One region of the Neorhizobium sp. DAR64872/K0K18 genome, then DNA from elsewhere that is predicted to be linked to it. Evidence: predicted binding sites of a transcription regulator. Region 1 holds the regulator's gene; the other holds the start of a gene.
The links. The regulator LexA, encoded in region 1, represses DNA repair genes until DNA is damaged. The targets are predictions, from matches to a motif close to TGTTCNNNNTGTGTTCNG.

Region 1 (9,244 bases):
CTGTTCCGCCTGGAGAGGCCGCAGCAGGTGCGGTACTCGAACTGTTAGACAACAAAAAACCCGTTCATCGCTGAACGGGTTTTTCTATTCGCAAAGCCTATTACAGCGCTTAGCGCTTCGAAACGGGCGTGTAGTCACGCTGCGCTTCGCCGGTATAGAGCTGGCGCGGACGACCGATACGCTGCTGCGGATCTTCGATCATTTCGGCCCACTGGGCGATCCAGCCGACGGTACGCGCAAGCGCGAACAGAACGGTGAACATCGTCGTGGGGAAGCCCATCGCCTTCAAGGTGATGCCCGAATAGAAGTCGATGTTCGGGTACAGCTTCTTCTCGATGAAGTAGGGGTCCGTCAGAGCAATCTTCTCGAGTTCCATGGCGACCTGCAGAAGCGGATCGTCCTTGTGACCGAGTTCCGCCAGCACTTCATGCGTGGTCTTCTGCATGATCTTGGCGCGCGGATCGTAGTTCTTGTAGACGCGGTGACCAAAGCCCATCAGACGGAACGGATCGTTCTTGTCCTTGGCACGGGCGATGTATTCCGGAATCTTGTCGACGGTCCCGATCTCGGTCAGCATGTTGAGCGCTGCTTCGTTGGCGCCGCCATGAGCGGGGCCCCAGAGGCAGGCAATGCCGGCAGCGATACAGGCGAACGGGTTTGCACCCGAGGAACCTGCAAGGCGAACCGTCGAGGTCGACGCGTTCTGTTCGTGATCCGCATGCAGGATGAAGATGCGATCCATGGCGCGCGACAGGACCGGGTTCACCTTGTATTCTTCGCACGGCACGGCAAAGCACATGCGCAGGAAGTTGGAGGCGTAATCCAGGTCGTTCTGCGGATACACGAAGGGCTGGCCGATATGGTACTTGTAGGCCATGGCGGCGAGCGTCGGCATCTTGGCGATCATGCGCAGCGACGCAACCATCCGCTGGTGCGGATCGGTGATGTCGGTGGAATCGTGATAGAAGGCCGAGAGAGCGCCCACGCAACCGCACATGACGGCCATAGGATGCGCATCGCGGCGGAAGCCGGTGAAGAAGCGGCTCATCTGCTCGTGAACCATGGTGTGCATGGTTACGCGATGATCGAAGTCCTTCTTCTGGGCAGCCGTCGGCAGTTCTCCATAGAGAAGCAGATAGCAGGTTTCCAGAAAGTCACCCTGTTCAGCAAGCTGCTCGATCGGGTAGCCGCGATGCAGGAGAACACCCTTGTCGCCGTCGATATAGGTGATCTTGGATTCACAGGATGCAGTCGACGTGAAGCCGGGGTCGTAGGTGAAGGCACCGGTTTGCTTGTACAGGGCTGCGATATCGATAACATCCGGCCCAATCGTGCCCGATCGCACCGAGAGGTCGACTGTCTTATCACCAAGTACGAGATTTGCGCTTTGTTCCGTCATTCTGATCCTCCAACCTGTTGGCGGCATGGCGCCCAGAAAGCGCCATAAGAGTTAAGCGTCGCAAGTTAGCTATATGATCCTAAAGGTGATGCCAAGCGCTCCTGCAACATTTTGTGCAGCGCGAAAATAATTTAGGCAGGACACGTTTAAAAGATGCCCAACCTCATGGTGTAAGAGGCCGTAACGTGAAGGAAAACCGCAGCTTGGCGAATGTGTTGACGAGGAGAATATAAACGCGCAGGTTGCGTTTATCAATCACCGTCTCTGCAGCGGAGCCGGCGGGATAAACCATCATGGCGAATGGCGGAGCGATTTTTGAAGCAGCCAGCAGCAAGCCGATGATGCTTGCTTCGACACCCCACGCAATCGCACTCTGGACGCCCGAATCGGCATCGCAGACAATGCCCGCGGAAGTCCGGAATAATGGTCGAAACGACCATCATTCCGAGGATGTTTTCCTGGGATATGTGATCAGAGACCGGCCCGTTTCCAAATGGCTGAGCACGTCGTTGAGCGAGGAGGTTTCCCACGGTCATGGGTTCCTCTTCCTGCCTGTCTTGCTGGGTGCCGGCGCTGCGATCTGGTTCGCACTTCCTTGGACGCCATCGCCATTCATTCTCGCAACCATGCTTGCGATCTCGATGGTGACCGCAGGGCTGACACGGTATCGCGCGCATCCACTGTCTCGTGCCAACCTTGTAATCTGCCTGCTTCTCTCCGGTTCTGCACTGGCGGCGCTCGAAACGTGGCGGTGTTCGACGGTCGTGCTCGATTCGCCCGTCACGACGACTATCAGCGGGATTGTCGAACGACGCGAAGCCGATGCACAGCGCCGCTGGCGCTATATCCTCAGGATCGAGCAGACATCTGAGCCCTCGCTTTCACGACCGCCACAGCGCGTCTCGGTTCTTGCCAGAAGCCAACACGAACCTGCAGACATCGGAGAGCGCGTTTCCGGCCGTGCCCGTCTGTCGCCACCCTCTGGCCCGGCGCTTCCCGGATTGAACGATTTCGCCTTCTCCTCCTACTTCGATCAAATCGGGGCTGTTGGCTTCTTTTACGGCGCGCCTAGCGTACAACCGGCGATCGATGACCAACCCGGGTTATGGTCGGACATGCAGCGAGGGCTTTTTGCGCTTCGCAGCGCAATCGGCAATCGCATCCGCGATACGGTCAAGGGGGATGCGGGCGCTTTTGCTGCCGCAATCGTGACCGACGAGCGCCGTGCAATTTCCCGTGAGACGACCGAGGCGCTTCGTCTGTCCGGGCTGGCCCATATCGTCGCGATCTCAGGCCTGAACATGGCGCTGGCAGCCGGTATCTTCTTCGTCGGCGTCCGCTCCGTCCTGTCGCTGTTTCCAGGCTTTGCGCAGGCCTATCCGATCAAGAAGTTTGCCGCGTTCGGTGCGCTTGCCATGGCGACCGACTATTACCTGATTTCCGGGTTCGGGGTTTCCGCCGAGCGGGCCTATATCATGATGGCGGTGATGCTGGTCGCCGTGCTCGTCGATCGACCCTCCATCAGCCTTCGCAACGTCGCCCTTTCGGCAATCATCATCCTCGCCATCTCGCCGTCGGAGATTTTGGGTCCGAGTTTCCAGATGTCGTTTGCGGCAACCGCGGCACTGGTGGCAGGGTTCGCCCTCTGGACGCGATATTTCGCGAAAGGTAAGGAGGAGACAAAAGGTAGCAACCGGTGGATAACGGGTGTCGCGGCGACGTTCCATTTCATTGCCGGGATCGTGGTGACGTCGCTGATCGGCAGTACGTCGACGTCGATCTATTCGATCGAGCATTTCCACCATCTGACCACCTACGGCCTCGCGGCCAATCTCGCGGCCATGCCGATCATTTCCTTCGTGGTGATGCCGGCAGGGCTTGTTGGCATGTTGCTGATGCCGTTCGGGCTGGATGCTCCCTTTCTGTTCATCATGGGCGAGGGGCTGCGGATCGTCATTCGCATTGCCGAGATCGTCGCCGCATGGGGCGGCGATATTGCCATCGGCCGGCAGAACCCGCTTTTCCTGCCGCTGGCGACGGCAGGCTTTCTGCTTCTGACGCTGCTGCGCACGCCGCTGAGGCTGACAGGCGCGCTGTTCATGGCGGTGGCTTTGCTCTTTGCGGTCCGCTCAGGCTCGGCGCCGAGGCCTGATATCGTCATATCCGAAGACGGCGCATCGGTCGGCGTGATCAAGGATGACAAGATCACCCTCAATCGAACCCGACCGGCGGGATTTATCTTCGATCAATGGCGGCGAGCGCTGGTGCTTGAGACCGGAGAACAACCGCTCGCCTTGCCGGTTCTTGCCTCTTCGGAACCAGCGCGAGGTGCCAGCCTTGCGAAAAGCGATGACAAACGCCCTAGACCACATTCGCGACCGGATTTGACGCGCCGGGAAATCGAATATGTCAGGGGCTTTCTTCAAGCATTCACGCCCGGACGATTTGCCTGTCTGCCGAAAATCCTGTGCGCGGCGCAGACTGCTCAGGACATCCGGATCGTCACTGTCGAAGACAACCGATACACCGGTCTTGCCTGCGATTTCGGTCGGATCATCGTCTCGCCCGGCGCACGCTTCGATACTTGCCGCTCCGGCGCCTTGCTTCTCAGCGGGCGGACGTTGCGCCGGACTGGCGCACTGGAAATCACCATTATTCCGAACGCGACAGCGCCAGACATCAAGATTACGGCGGCGATGCGAGACAGCGCACAGACCTCAAGCCGTCCGTGGACCGTCCACCGGTTCTATGACTGGCAAACGCGACAATTCGACTTTGGCATCCCGGAGGCTGTTGCTGCGCATCTCCGGGATGACACCGTTCTTAATGATAGCGGCGAATAAGGCCGACAAGCTTACCCTGGACCTTCACCCGGTCGGGGGGGAAGATGCGGGTCTCGTAAGCCGGGTTTGCCGCTTCCAGTGCGATCGAGGCACCCTTGCGGCGAAACCGCTTCAGGGTCGCTTCTTCCTCATCGACCAGGGCAACGATGATATCGCCTGGACTTGCGGTGCTGGTATTCTTGATGATGACGGTATCGCCATCGAGGATGCCGGCATCGATCATCGAATCGCCCTTCACTTCGAGCGCGTAATGATCGCCGGAACCCAGCATCTCGATCGGAACGGCGATGTCATGGGTGTTGTTCTGGATCGCGGAGATCGGCACGCCGGCAGCGATTCGACCCATGACCGGGATGTTTGTCGAGAACGGATTGTCCGCCATGACCGGCGCCGGCTTCTGAGCGACGACCGGTTGCGTTTTGCCGAGGCTTCCCTCGATGACACTGGGAGAAAATCCCCGTCGCGGATGAAGGTTCGCCACATAGGCGTCAGGCAGCTTGATCACTTCGAGCGCGCGTGCTCTGTTCGGCAGACGGCGAATAAAGCCACGCTCCTCGAGCGCGGTGATCAGCCTGTGGATGCCGGACTTCGATGCAAGGTCGAGAGCGTCCTTCATTTCGTCAAACGACGGCGGCACGCCTGATTCTTTCATCCGCTCGTGGATGAACAGAAGTAACTCCTGTTGCTTGCGTGTCAGCATGGACGGGACCCTCAGAATTGGAAACAAATGCAGAACGGACGCTATATGTTCTATCTGTGTTCCGCAAGCCCCAAATTTTTGCTCAAGAATAGTCTCATTTCAGCGTTCGATCACGTATTCAGTTCGTGCGCAGCACTTGCCGAGTTTCCCGCGATAGCCAATGTTCTGCGGAATAAGACTTTGGGGGTGTAAGTGGGTAACAAGTCAGTCGATCATTTGGTTCTGCCCGTTGCAGATCTGGCGTCAGCGCGGGGGAGGTTGACCGCTCTCGGCTTTACTGTGGCACCTGAAGGTGTTCACCCTTTCGGCACAGCCAATGCCTGCATATTCTTCGCGGATGGCTCGTACCTCGAGCCACTGGCCATTGTGAACCGTCGGCAAGCCTCGCTTGCGGCAAAACGAGGCAACGTGTTCACCGATCGCGACATCCGCTTCCGCGGCCAGCGGAAAAGGGAAGGTCTATCGGCGGTGGTCATCGGGACGCAGGATGCAGCGGCCGATCATATGCGTTTTGTGGACGGGCACATGTCTGCGGGCGAGATGCTTCAATTCTCCCGCCCGATGCAGTTGCCCGATGGTGGGGAGAGCGAAGTCTCATTCCGTCTGGCGTTCGCGGCAGTTCCCGAGGTCGATGACATCTTGCTGTTTTCCTGCCAGCGAATGGCAGCATTACCGGCAGATCGCGGTGGTCTTGATGAGCACGCAAACGCCGTTACAGGCCTTCGAGAGATCGTCTTTTCTGCAGATGACCCGCTGGAGTTTCTGCCGCTTTTCGAAACCGTGTTCGAGACTCAGCCCGAGCAAGGGAAAGACGGTCTGCGGATCGAAGCTGCCAATGCCAGCATCCGCATTCAATCCAACGACACGTTCAGCGACGAGTTCCGGTCTTCGATGAAGCCCTTGTTATCGTCGCGCCTCGCTGCGCGCGGGATCATCTTCAAGACCACCGATCTCGCCGTGACAGAGATCACCCTTGCTGCTAATGACGTCGCATTCATCCGCAGGGATGGCCGCGTGATCGTGTCGGCAGCCCCGGGGCAAGGTGTGGTTTTCGGTTTCGAGGAATAGTGAAATGACAGTCTCCGCCAATTCTGAAGTGTCCGTGGGCGAGGGGAGTTCGAAAGTCGTTTTTTCCAACACGGCAAAGCTCTCGCTGATTGCCGGTCCCTGCCAGATGGAAAGCCGTGATCACGCCTTCATGATCGCGGGTACGCTTGTCGAACTCTGCAAGAAGCTCGACATCGGCCTCGTCTACAAGTCCTCCTTCGACAAGGCGAACCGCACGTCGATCTCCGGCAAGCGCGGCATCGGGTTGGACAACGCGATGGCAATCTTTGCCGATCTCAAGAAGGAATACGGCTTTCCTGTTCTGACCGACATTCACACGGAAGAGCAGTGCGGCCTCGTGGCCGACACGATCGATATCCTGCAGATCCCCGCCTTCCTGTCGCGCCAGACCGACTTGCTGGTCGCGGCTGCAAAGACGGGTTGCGCGATCAACGTCAAGAAGGGGCAGTTTCTGGCACCCTGGGACATGAAGAATGTTCAGGCGAAGTTCCTCGAAAGCGGCAATCCCAATGTGATGCTCTGCGAGCGCGGTGCGTCGTTCGGCTACAACACTCTCGTTTCCGACATGCGTTCGCTGCCGATCATGGCGGCTCTCGGAAGCCCTGTCATCTTCGACGCAACCCACTCCGTGCAGCAGCCGGGCGGCCAGGGCGGCTCCTCCGGAGGCCAGCGCGAGTTTGTCGAAACGCTTGCCCGGGCAGCCGTCGCCGTCGGCGTTGCTGGCGTCTTTATCGAGACCCACGAAGACCCTGACAACGCACCGTCCGACGGTCCGAATATGGTCCACCTGAAGGACATGCCGCGGCTTCTGGAAAAGCTGCTGGCCTTCGACGCCATCGCAAAAGGCTGACGGCGTCGAAAAACCGCCGAATTGACTGGATTGTAATCCGCGTGTCATCGACGATCGCACAATGTCGATGACACGCCTGTTCGCTGAGCCTGCGAATTCAGGCTCGCACATCAACCGAGGAGAGACCCTTGACCGCCATTACCGACATCATCGCTCGCGAAATTCTGGACAGCCGTGGCAATCCGACCGTCGAGGTGGATGTTTATCTGGAAGACGGCTCGATGGGCCGCGCCGCCGTTCCGTCGGGCGCCTCCACGGGCGCGCATGAAGCCGTCGAACTTCGCGATGGTGGCAAGCGCTATGGTGGCAAGGGCGTCGAAAAGGCTGTCGAAGCCGTCAACACCGAGATCTTCGACGCGATCGGCGGCTTCGATGCCGAAAGCCAGATCCACATCGACAAGACCCTGATCGCGCTCGACGGCACCCCGAACAAATCGCGCCTGGGTGCAAACGCCATTCTCGGCGTTTCGCTTGCCGTTGCCAAGGCCGCCGCCGAATCGTCCGGCCTGCCGCTCTATCGCTATATCGGCGGCGCCTCCGCCCATCTTCTGCCGGTCCCGATGATGAACATCATCAATGGCGGCGCTCACGCCGACAACCCGATCGATTTCCAGGAATTCATGATCATGCCCGTCGGCGCTGAGACGCTGAAGGATGCCGTGCGCATGGGTGCAGAAATCTTTCACGTCCTCAAGAAGGAACTGGCAGCGCAGGGCCACAACACCAATGTCGGCGACGAAGGCGGTTTCGCGCCGGGCCTGAAGAGCGCGCCGGAAGCCCTCGACTTCATCATGAAGTCGGTCGAAAAGGCCGGCTACCGGCCGGGCGATGACGTCCACCTGGCGCTCGATTGCGCAGCGACCGAATTCTTCAAGAACGGCAAGTATGAGCTGGAAGGCGAAGGCCGTTCGCTGGAGCCCGAAGCAATGGCGGATTACCTGGCAGAACTTGCCGGCAAGTACCCGATCATCTCGATCGAAGACGGCATGTCGGAAGACGACTGGGCCGGCTGGAAGTATCTCACCGACAAGATCGGTTCCAAGGTTCAGCTCGTCGGCGACGACCTGTTCGTGACCAACTCGGCCCGTCTGCGCGATGGGATCCGTCAGGGCACAGCCAACTCGATCCTCGTCAAGGTCAACCAGATCGGCTCGCTCACCGAAACGCTCGATGCTGTCGAAACAGCGCACAAGGCAAGCTACACGGCCGTCATGTCGCACCGTTCGGGTGAGACGGAAGACTCGACAATTGCCGATCTCGCAGTTGCCACCAACTGCGGACAGATTAAGACCGGTTCGCTGTCGCGCTCGGATCGTCTGGCCAAGTACAACCAGCTCATCCGCATCGAGGAAATGCTGGGTCCTCAGGCTGCCTACGCGGGCCGCTCGATCCTCAAGGCCTGATCATTCCGGTCGACTGAGGCAAAATATTCGAGAGCCCGCGCCACTTGCGCGGGCTTTTGCGTTTTACAATTCGTGATCACACCGTACCAAAAACCGATAGGTCAGTATTGTTGACCTGTCGGAACTTATGTAAACCGAAGCCAAGAATATTGAAATAAAAGGAAACGCCCGTGCTTGATTGGGACCATATTTTCGCGACGCGCTCCAGCCGCATGAAAGCCTCCGAGATCCGCGAATTGCTGAAGCTGCTGGAGCAGCCGGACATCATTTCGTTCGCCGGCGGCATTCCGGATCCGGCACTGTTTCCGGCCGAGGAATTCCAGAAGGCCTATGCGGATATCTTCTCAGGCGCTCAGGTGAACTCGGCGCTGCAGTATTCGGTCAGCGAAGGCTACAAGCCGCTACGCGACTGGATCGTCGCCGATGTCGCCAAGATCGGCATCGACTGTACCGCCGACAACGTTTTCATCACGTCAGGCTCCCAGCAGGCGCTCGATTACCTCGGCAAACTGTTTCTGTCGCCGAACGATACGGCGCTGGTGACATGGCCGACATATCTAGGTGCGCTCTCCGCATTCAACGCCTATGAGCCGACCTACGATCAGCTCTCGGTCAACGGCAACCGCACGCCGGAAGCCTATCGCGAGACGGCGTCGAAAGCCGGTGGCTCGGTGAAGTTTGCCTATCTGTCTGCCGACTTCTCCAATCCGACCGGCGAGACGATCGATCTCGCAGGCCGCGAAAAGCTTCTGGCACTCGCCGACGAACTCGATATCGCGATTCTCGAAGATGCCGCATACCAGAACCTGCGCTTCGATGGCGAACCGGTTTCGCCGATCCTCGCGCTCGATATTGCCCGCAGCGGCGGTATCGAAAAGACCCGCACGATCTACAGCGGCAGCTTTTCCAAGACGCTGGCCCCCGGTCTGCGGGTCGGCTTCGTGATCGGAGCGATGCCGGTCATCCGCAAACTGGTGCTGT
Region 2 (9,244 bases), 880 kb from region 1:
AGAACGGTCATCCCATAATCCGTTCTGTCTTCAACAACACCGGAGGGCTGACTTTGATCCATCAAAAAGACATATCGTGAGCACGCGCCCTCTCCCGCATGCGCCTGGTCTACGCTTTCAAGCGGGCATAGCGCCGACGCTATCAACGTCCGCGGTCAGTCCTGGAATGGATGACACGGACGAATTCCTGCGGATACGCAACCCGCCGCTCCAACCCTGTGAGGGAAGCCGTAACCGGGCTGGAGCACAGGCAAAACGGGACAGACTTGAGAGCAATATCAACAACGCTGTCTTTGACATCCTTGCCGGTCAATGGAAGTTTCTCGACTTGACCTTGAGCGTGTCGATGTGGAGATCCGGGATATAGATGTCGCGCGTCGGGATGACAGGCTTCGGATTGTCGCGGGGATCAGGCCCGCTGCCATGTTTGGCTCCGTCGCCACGGCCGTACGGCAAGGGGAAGTCGCCGCCAAGCTCGCCGAGACTGGAGAGATCGCCGGAAAAGTCGAACAGGCGCTGGGCGACCAGATGCACGACCTCGCCTTCGCGCTGTATCCTGCCATGGATCGCCATCATCGAAGCCGACATGACGATCCGGCGCTGTTTCTCGAATAGCGAGGGCCAGACGACGGCATTGACGACGCCCGTCTCATCTTCGAGCGTCAGGAACATCACGCCTTTGGCGCTACCAGGCTTCTGACGCACGAGGACGAGGCCCGCCGTCCAGAGCCAGCGGCCGTCGCGCTCACCCATCGCTTCGGCGCAGGTGACGATCCGCTTTTTCTTCAGTTCCGGACGCAGGAAAGACACAGGATGCGACCTCAAGCTGAGGCCCGTATGGGAATAGTCCTCAACGACCTCCCTGCCCTCTTTCATCGACTTGAGCGACACGTCGGGTTCCTGCATCTCGGCAACGACCCTTGCTTCACGCTTTGCGGCTGCCGCCCATAGTTCCAGCGGCTCGTCGCGCAGCGCCTTGATGTCCCAGAGCGCTTGACGCCGTTCCAGCTTCAACGACGGTAGGAAGGCATCGGCCTCTGCCAGCTTGACCAGCGACGCTGTCGGCACGCCGGATCGCCGCCACATGTCGTCGGCACTCTCGAAAGGCTGGTCAACACGGGCAAGAACAATTCTGGCAGCATTATTCAGCGGCAGCCCCTTCACCATGCGCATACCGAGACGAACCGCAAAGCGGCCGGGCCTTCCGGTCTCCTCCATCGTGCAGTCCCAGCGAGACCGATTGACACAGACGGGCCGGACCTCCACCCCGTGGTTGCGGGCATCGGTGACGATCTGGGCAACGCTATAGAACCCCATGGGCTGGGAGTTGAGGAGAGCGGCGCAGAAGATATCCGGATGATGGCACTTCATCCAGGAACTGGCATAGGCGATGAGGGCGAACGAAGCTGCATGGCTTTCCGGAAAGCCATAGGAGCCGAAGCCTTCCAGCTGGCTGAACGTCCGCTCCGCGAAGTCTTGAGAATAGCCGTTCTTGACCATGCCCGTGACGAGCTTCTCCTTGAACCTCGACACGCCGCCCGTAAACTTGAAGGTCGCCATGGCCCGACGCAGCTGGTCCGCCTCGCCTGCACTGAAACCCGCACAGACCATGGCAACCTTCATGGCGCTCTCCTGGAAGAGCGGGACGCCGAGCGTCTTGCCAAGCACCGCCTCGAGCTCCGGCGTCGGATACTCCACCTTCTCCTTGCCCTCCCGCCGACGCAGATAGGGATGCACCATGTCGCCTTGGATCGGGCCAGGGCGGACGATGGCGACCTGAACCACGAGATCATAGAAGGTGCGTGGCTTGAGCCTTGGCAGCATCGCCATCTGGGCGCGGCTTTCGATCTGGAAGGTACCAAGCGTATCCGCCTTGCGGATCATCGCGTAGGTCTTCGGATCCTCCTGCGGAACGTCTGCCAGACCCATCGCTTCGTTCTTGTACTCCGCCAGCAGCTCAAAGGAGCGGGCCATGCAGGACAGCATGCCAAGCGCCAGCACATCCACCTTCATGAACTTCAACGCGTCGATATCGTCCTTGTCCCATTCCACCACCTGGCGGTCATCCATGGCGGCGGGCTCTATGGGGACAAGATCATCCAGCCTGTCCTGCGTCAGCACGAAGCCGCCGGGATGCTGTCCCAAATGGCGCGGCGCTCCCATGAGTTGCGAGGCAAGGTCGAGCGCCAGACGCAGCCGGTAGTCGGACGCGTTCATGTTGTTTTCCCTGAGCTGCTTTTCGCCGATGCCATCCTTCGACCAGCCCCAGACGCCGGAGGTCAGTTGACCGATCAGGTCTTCGGGCAGGCCGAGCGCCTTGCCCACATCGCGCAGCGCACCCTTGGTTCGGTAGCGGGTGACGGTGGAGCAGAGGGCGGAGCGCGAGCGACCATAGGTCTCGTATATCCACTGGATGACCTCCTCGCGCCGGTTATGCTCGAAGTCGACGTCGATATCCGGCGGCTCGTTACGCTCCATCGAAACGAAGCGCTCGAACAGGAGGTCTCCTGTTTCCGGGTTGATGCTGGTGATCCCGAGGCAATAGCAGACGGCGGAGTTGGCAGCTGACCCTCTGCCCTGACAGAGGATGTTCCTGGAGCGTGCAAAGCGGACGATGGAAAAGACGGTGAGGAAATACGCAGCGTAGTTCATCTTCCGGATCAGGTCGAGTTCGTGCAGGATTGCCTTGCGGACCTTGTCGGGAATGCCTTCTGGATAACGCTCCGCCGCACCTTCCCAGGCGAACTTGGCCAGCGACTGCTGGGCGTCGAGCCCTGGCACAATTGCCTCTTCAGGATACTGGTACTGCAACTCGCTCATGTCGAAACGGCAACGCTCGACGATCTCGCGACTTCTTGCGAGAGCTTCGGGATAGTCGACAAACAAGCGGTGCATCTCCTCCGGCGCCTTGAGGAAGCGGTCAGCATGCCGCTCCCGGTCAAAGCCGACGCTGTCGATGGTGGTGCGGTTGCGGATGCAGGTGACGATGTCCTGAAGCTGTCGGCGGCCGGGCTCGTGGAAGAGCACATCGTTGGTCACCACCGTCTTCACCTTGTGACGCTGCGCCAAGTTCGACAGATCATGCAACCGCAGCCGGTCGTTCGGACGCCGCCGCAGGCAGAGCGAAACATAGGCGCGGTCACCAAAGACTGCGGCCACCTTGCGGAGCTGACCCGCATAGACATCGTCCGCCTCATCCGGAATGAGGATCGCGATGAGGCCCTCGCTATAGGCCTCGACATCAGCAAGGTCGAGAACGCACTTGGCCTTTCCGCCCCGGCTTTTGCCAAGCGTCAGCAGCCGGGTGAGCCTGGAATAGGCGAGCCGGTCCGTCGGGTAGACGAGCAGCGACATGCCATCCGTGAGGTCGAGATGGCAGCCGACCACCAGGCGCACCCCGGTTGTCTTTGCCGCCTCCCAGGCCCGGACAATGCCGGCAAGCGAGTTGCGGTCGACGACACCAAGGGCGTCGATGCCCAGTGCGGCGGCCGTGGCAAACAGCTCTTCCGCGGAGCTTGCACCGCGCAGGAACGAGAAATGCGTGGTCACCTGGAGTTCGGCATAGCGCATAGTTCAAACCTTACCCGAAGATGCCGTGGAGGAACCATTTGTGTGACCCCGTGCCTGCATCGACGCCGTCGCCGGCGCGGAAGACCCACAGCCGATCGCCGTGCTCGTCCTCGACCACGAAGTAATCGCGCACCGCCTGCATTTCGCGCGGCCGGAGCCACCATTCGCCGAAGATGCGCTCGGGCCCATCGGCACGAACGATGCGGCGGCGCTTGCCGCGCCAGGTAACGACGACTGGCGGCTGGTCGGGCAGGACAGCCATGGTTTCGATTTCTTCGGGATAAGCGAGCAGCCGTGACGGCCGCGGCCACCTGGCTGCCCACTCGGCACCCGTCTCGACGGCCGTCGGTCCGATCCGCCGGAGAGATCGTTCCGGAACGTCGGAGGCGACCGGCGTGATGCGGTAAAGGCGCTGGCCCCGGTTGCCGAGAATATCGACAAGCGGCGTCACATCCACCACCGCCTCTTCCACCAGCGCGTTTGCGACCTGCTTTATTTCCAGCGGCTCGGCCATGACCGCCACCAGCACCATCCGCTCGATGCCGAAACCCGGGTCGATCTTCTCGATACGGTCGCAGAGAAGCTTTGTCAGGCGGGCAGGATCACGCACGGGCTTGGCAAGTCCTGCTCGAAGACACTGGCGTGTGTTGTCGACGCGATGGATGATCAGATCGGAGCGCCGGACGCCCAGCCCCCGCTCCTCCAGCTTTGCGGTCAGTTGCGCCACCAGCCGGCGGACGTATTTTGCAATCGTATCGGGCGCACCGATGGGCTCCTGGAAATTGCGCGCCACCTCGACCAGATCCGGCGTGCGCAACGGCTCGATGGGTTCTGCAAGACGGCCGAAGAGCTGATCGAGACGGCGTCCGACCTCTGGACCAAATCGTAGTGTCAACGGCGCACGCGGCAGTGCCGACAGCTCTCCTACGGTGTCGATACCCAGGATGCGCAATGCCTGGATCGTATCTGCCGCAAGCCGCAGACAGTGGATTGGAAGTCCGATCACGGCCTTGGTGACATCACCGCGCGGCACCACCGTCGTTTCGTTCGTCGTCAGTCGCGCCAGTGCATGCGCCGCACCCCAGGTATCGGCGACAGCGGCACGCGCCGTCAGGCCCTTGCCCCGCAGACCGTTGACAACGCCGGAAATCAGCAGCTCTTCACCACCCTGAAGGTGATCGGCACCTTCGGTATCCATGACGATGCCATCCGTTCCATCCACGGCAACGACGGGGCTGTATTGACGAAGCGCCCATAGCGCCAGGCGCTCGACGGCTGCGGCGTCGGCAACGGGATCGGCGTCCACCATATGAAGGTTGCCAATCATCGCCTGTGCCTTGCTGGCAGTCATGCCGACTTTGAGGCCCAGCTTGCGGGCAGCCGTATCGGCTGCCGATATCCAGCGTTTCGAGCCGCTGCGCGAGACCACGACCAGCGGCTGGTCAACCGACACGGCTTCCTCGCCATGCCGACGTATCCGATCCGTTGCTAGATAGGGGAAGTAAACAGACACGACCCTCGGCATCGCAGGCTCCTAACTCAAACTCGGCACATTGCCCCGCCTTTACCCGCATCAATTCCGCCAGCCACCTCGCCCGTCCCACGCCGGCGACAGGAAGCGGCTCGGACGGCAGGGTGCTGATCCTCCAGCGTGTTGTGGACGCCGTCGGCTGACCGTAGTCGGAGGCCTCCGTCTGCCGTCGCCAGCGCCGGACGACCAGGCCGAGCGTCCCCGTCTTCTCGGCAGCCAGTTGAAGACGCCGCGACGCGGTCATCGGCAGCCTCACCAGTTCCCCGACGACGGCCGCCAATCCCCCGAAGGACAGCCCCTCTTCCATCGAGGCAAGCACGTCCTCCTCCTTATCGGCTTCGCAATAGATGACGCGGTCGGGGTGAAGCCCGGCCTGCGACAGCGCCGGCGCAAAGAGATCCGGCCGGGTCAGGCACCAGAGAACCTTTCCCTTGGCCCGGGCCGCAATACCTGCCGCAAACAGGGCGGCCGCGGCACCGTCGATTGTACCCGCCCCGCCGCCTGCAATTTCATGCAAGGCGCCATAGGCAAGCCCCCCGCCCGGTAATCGCTCGTCGACGTCAGGCACCCCGAAGGGCAGCACAAGCGCCTTGCGCGACACGCTGCCTTCCAGATGCGCAATCCGGTCTCTCAGTTCCTCGACAAGCCTTGAGGCAGGGGCATGCGACATCGTTCACGGCCCTCCTCAAGGTTCGCGTTGCACAGGACTTCATGTCCCAAAGAATGTTGGTGTTCTGTTTCTGTTCCGCCGCGACAGAAGAGTCAAGCGGGGTCAGAACGGGATAACTCTCGGCATTTTAGCGCCGGTGAAGATTCATCGTTCTGAATCAGCTTTGTAGGCGGCTTGAAAGGCTCGATGGAGTGCTTGAGATTTTTTGCATGTTCTTGATCTTAGCTGGGGCGACACGAAAACCGTGAGAACTTTCCGTTCTCAACTCGCCAATCTGCATATCAAGAATGTAACAGAGTGGCTCGGCGATGTGTGGCAGAGCCAAAGAGGATGAACCCTCGCGCTCATGCGGGACTATGGCCGTCTGCGGCCAGCCGCCCACGAGCCGCCGCCCTTTGGCTCTTTCCCATTCCCGCAGACACCAAGGAGCCCAACGCTACCATCTGCGCTATCGCCGAGGAACTCGACGTTGGATTTGCAGGCGTTCAATGTCAGACGTTTTTTATAGGAGACCAGTGAAGGCTTGCCGCATCAGGTGGCGTCTTCTCCACTGCGAGAGAATGCGGGAGGCAGGCAAGGTTGCCCGTCGCCCGCCGTGCCACCGTCCTCAGTGGATCGCGGTGCTGACGATCCGGTAGGGGTGTTCAGCTTCATATTCGACCATGATCTGGACGGCCTGTTCGAGAACCTGTTCGGCTTCCTCGACGTGATCGCGTGCAAGCTGGTCGGCGTTGATGAAGATCGCTTCGGCCATGTTGCCGGAGATTGCGGCGAACTGGCGGTTTCCTTCGACGAGAGCTTCTCTGGCAGCGCCTTCAAGCGCGTGCGCCATGGTGATCAGCGCGTCTTCGCGCTCCTCGATCGTCAGGTCCCGGATTGTCTTTGTCATCTGCTGCATCGTGCCACCCACCTTAATAGTCGTTGTGACGATATCGGTCCCGATAGGGCCCCGTTCACAGCGAAATGGGCATGTTGGCGCCATATTTCAAGGTTCAGGCCCGCACGGGCTCGTCCTTGTGGACGGCATCGCGGGGCACGAACAGGCAAGCGGGCACGATCAGGACGGCAAATAGGAGCATGGTCAGGAAGGTCGCGTGCAGGCCGTCCTGCAGCGCAAGGCGAACCGCTTCGGCATCGCCACTCACGAGACCGGTTCCGTTCAGGAGAGCACGCAGCTGGTCGGTCGTGATCGCCTGTCCGCTGGTCGTATGGACCAGGCCCCAGCTCAGCACCGCCCCGAGGATCGCGGCGCCGAGCGTGCTGCCGAGGTTGCGGGAAAAGACGTTCGACGCCGTGGCGCTGCCGCGCTGTGACGCTGTCACGCTTCCCTGGGTGAGGATCAGTGCGCCGATATTGAGAAGGCCCATGCCGAAGCCCATGACCAGCGAGCCCGCACCGGCAAGCACCGCCGAACTGGACGGCGTCAGCAGGGTAAGCAGGAAGGTTCCCGAGGGCACCAGCACTGCGCCGACCAGCATGATCGGCCGCAATCCAAAACGCATGAATTGCCGCGATGCGATGGTTGCACCACAGGGCCATCCGAGCAGAAGCATCGTCAGCGCAAAACCTGCCACCAGCGGCGACTGGTTGAGCACGGTCTGCACATACATGGGCAGGAAGGTGGTGAGCCCCATGATCGCCATGGAGGCGAAGAAGACAGAGATGTTGGCGGCCGCAATCGGCCGGTAGAGCCAGAGATCCGGCGCGACCATCGGTTCTTCGACGCGGCGCTCCTGCCAGATGAACAGCGCAAGCGACACGGCGAACAGGACGAAGGAGACGATCGCGGACGTCGACAATCCGGTCTCGGAGACCGTGAGGCCAATCATCAGCGCCGAGATGGAGACGGCAAACAGCACGGCGCCCAGGATATCGATCGAGACCGTCCGGGTGTGCTTTTCCTCGTGGTAGAACAGGATGAAGGCTGCGGCAGCGGCAAGGCCGACCGGCACGTTGATCCAGAAGATCCAGGCCCAGGGCAGGTTATGGATGATGACGCTGCCGAGCAGCGGGCCAACCACGGCCGAGAGCGCCCAGACGCTGGCCAGATAGCCCTGAACCTTTCCACGCTGGCTGCCCGGAAAGAGATCGGCCACCACCGTCATGGCGACGGGCTGAATGGCGCCAGCGCCGATGCCCTGGAGCAGTCTGAAGGCAATCATGGACGGCATCGACCAGGCAAATCCGCAGAGGATGGAGGCGACCAGGAAGACGGCGATGCCAGCCAGCACGATCGGCTTTCGCCCGTAGATATCGGAAAGCTTGCCGAAGACCACGGTCAGCGCCGTCTGCGACAGAAGGAAAGCGGAAAACACCCAGCTGTAGAGATTGAGCTGCCCGAGCTGGGCTGCGATCTGCGGCATGGCGGTGGAGACGATGGTCGCTTCGATGGCGATCATCGCCATGCTTGCCATGATCGCGGCTACGACGAGCCCGCGATGTGAGACTTTTTCAGACATGAATGAATCCGAAGCCCCGACGGAGGGCGCGACAAGAGAGAAATTCGGCGGTCGCGGCAGGATATTGCGTCTGCAAAGCGTGCATCTGCAAGTTCTGGTGGCCGTCAGTGCGTCATCGACTTAGGAGCGCAAACTTGGTTGCGTCAAGCTATATTTGATTTAGATCAAGTTCCACAAGCGATCCTCACCCCTTGGATATCCAGGCGACCGCTGCAATTTTCATTTGCGCTGCGCCTGACCCGGCGTCATGGTGACCTGCTCAGTTATCTCATATGGATTCAATATCATGGCAGCGGATGTGATCGTTCTCGGCGCCGGCATCATCGGTGTTTCGACGGCTCTGCAATTGGCGCGACGGGGAAAATCGATCGCCCTGGTGGACCGCAGGGAGCCCGGGATGGAAACCTCCTACGGCAATGCCGGCCTGATCCAGCGCGAGGGCGTTGTCCCCTACAGCTTTCCCCAGCAGTTCGCCCAGATCCTGCGCTATGCCAGGAACAACCGCATCGACGCGCATTTTCACTGGAGCGCGATGCCGTCAGTCTCCTCGTTTCTGGCAAAATACTGGTGGCATTCCAACGTGCCGAGGCATGAGCTGATCGCCCGCGCCTATGCGCCGCTGATCGAGCATTCGATCGCCACCCATGACGAACTGATCCGCGAGGCGGGCGCCGAGGATCTGATTGCCAAGAACGGCTGGCAGGAAGTGTTCCGCTCGCAGGCCAAGCTCGACGAGACGGTGCGCGAGGCCGACCGACTGAAGCGTGAATACGACCTGTCCTTCAAAGTTCTGACCCCGGCAGAACTCTCGGTTGCGGAACCCAATCTCTCCGACGATTTCATCGGCGCGCTGAAATGGGAAGACCCGTGGGCGGTCAAGGATCCGCTCGCGCTGACGCGTGCCTATGTGGCGCTGTTCGAAAAGCTTGGCGGCAGGGTTCTGACGGGTGACGCAAAGAGCCTTTCGAAGACCGCGACCGGCTGGCGCATCATTGCCGGCGAAGGCGTGGTCGA

Region 2: a site for LexA is predicted at 5,832-5,849, ahead of ACQY1P_RS08240 (ImuA family protein). Genes of this name have one in related genera too.

Annotation. Positions count from the first base shown of each region.
Region 1 covers NZ_CP191446.1:1,473,401-1,482,644, forward strand. Annotated here, with positions in the region: gene lpxB (lipid-A-disaccharide synthase) at 1-74, shown strand, start outside; gene gltA (citrate synthase) at 110-1,399, opposite strand; gene ACQY1P_RS12585 (ComEC/Rec2 family competence protein) at 1,693-4,242, shown strand; gene lexA (transcriptional repressor LexA) at 4,223-4,942, opposite strand; gene ACQY1P_RS12595 (VOC family protein) at 5,135-6,010, shown strand; gene kdsA (3-deoxy-8-phosphooctulonate synthase) at 6,015-6,860, shown strand; gene eno (phosphopyruvate hydratase) at 6,989-8,263, shown strand; gene ACQY1P_RS12610 (aminotransferase class I/II-fold pyridoxal phosphate-dependent enzyme) at 8,434-9,244, shown strand, end outside.
Region 2 covers NZ_CP191446.1:590,307-599,550, reverse strand. Annotated here, with positions in the region: gene ACQY1P_RS08255 (hypothetical protein) at 1-62, opposite strand, end outside; gene ACQY1P_RS08250 (error-prone DNA polymerase) at 310-3,570, opposite strand; gene ACQY1P_RS08245 (Y-family DNA polymerase) at 3,581-5,095, opposite strand; gene ACQY1P_RS08240 (ImuA family protein) at 5,013-5,771, opposite strand; gene ACQY1P_RS08235 (hypothetical protein) at 6,379-6,669, opposite strand; gene ACQY1P_RS08230 (MDR family MFS transporter) at 6,764-8,230, opposite strand; gene ACQY1P_RS08225 (NAD(P)/FAD-dependent oxidoreductase) at 8,517-9,244, shown strand, end outside.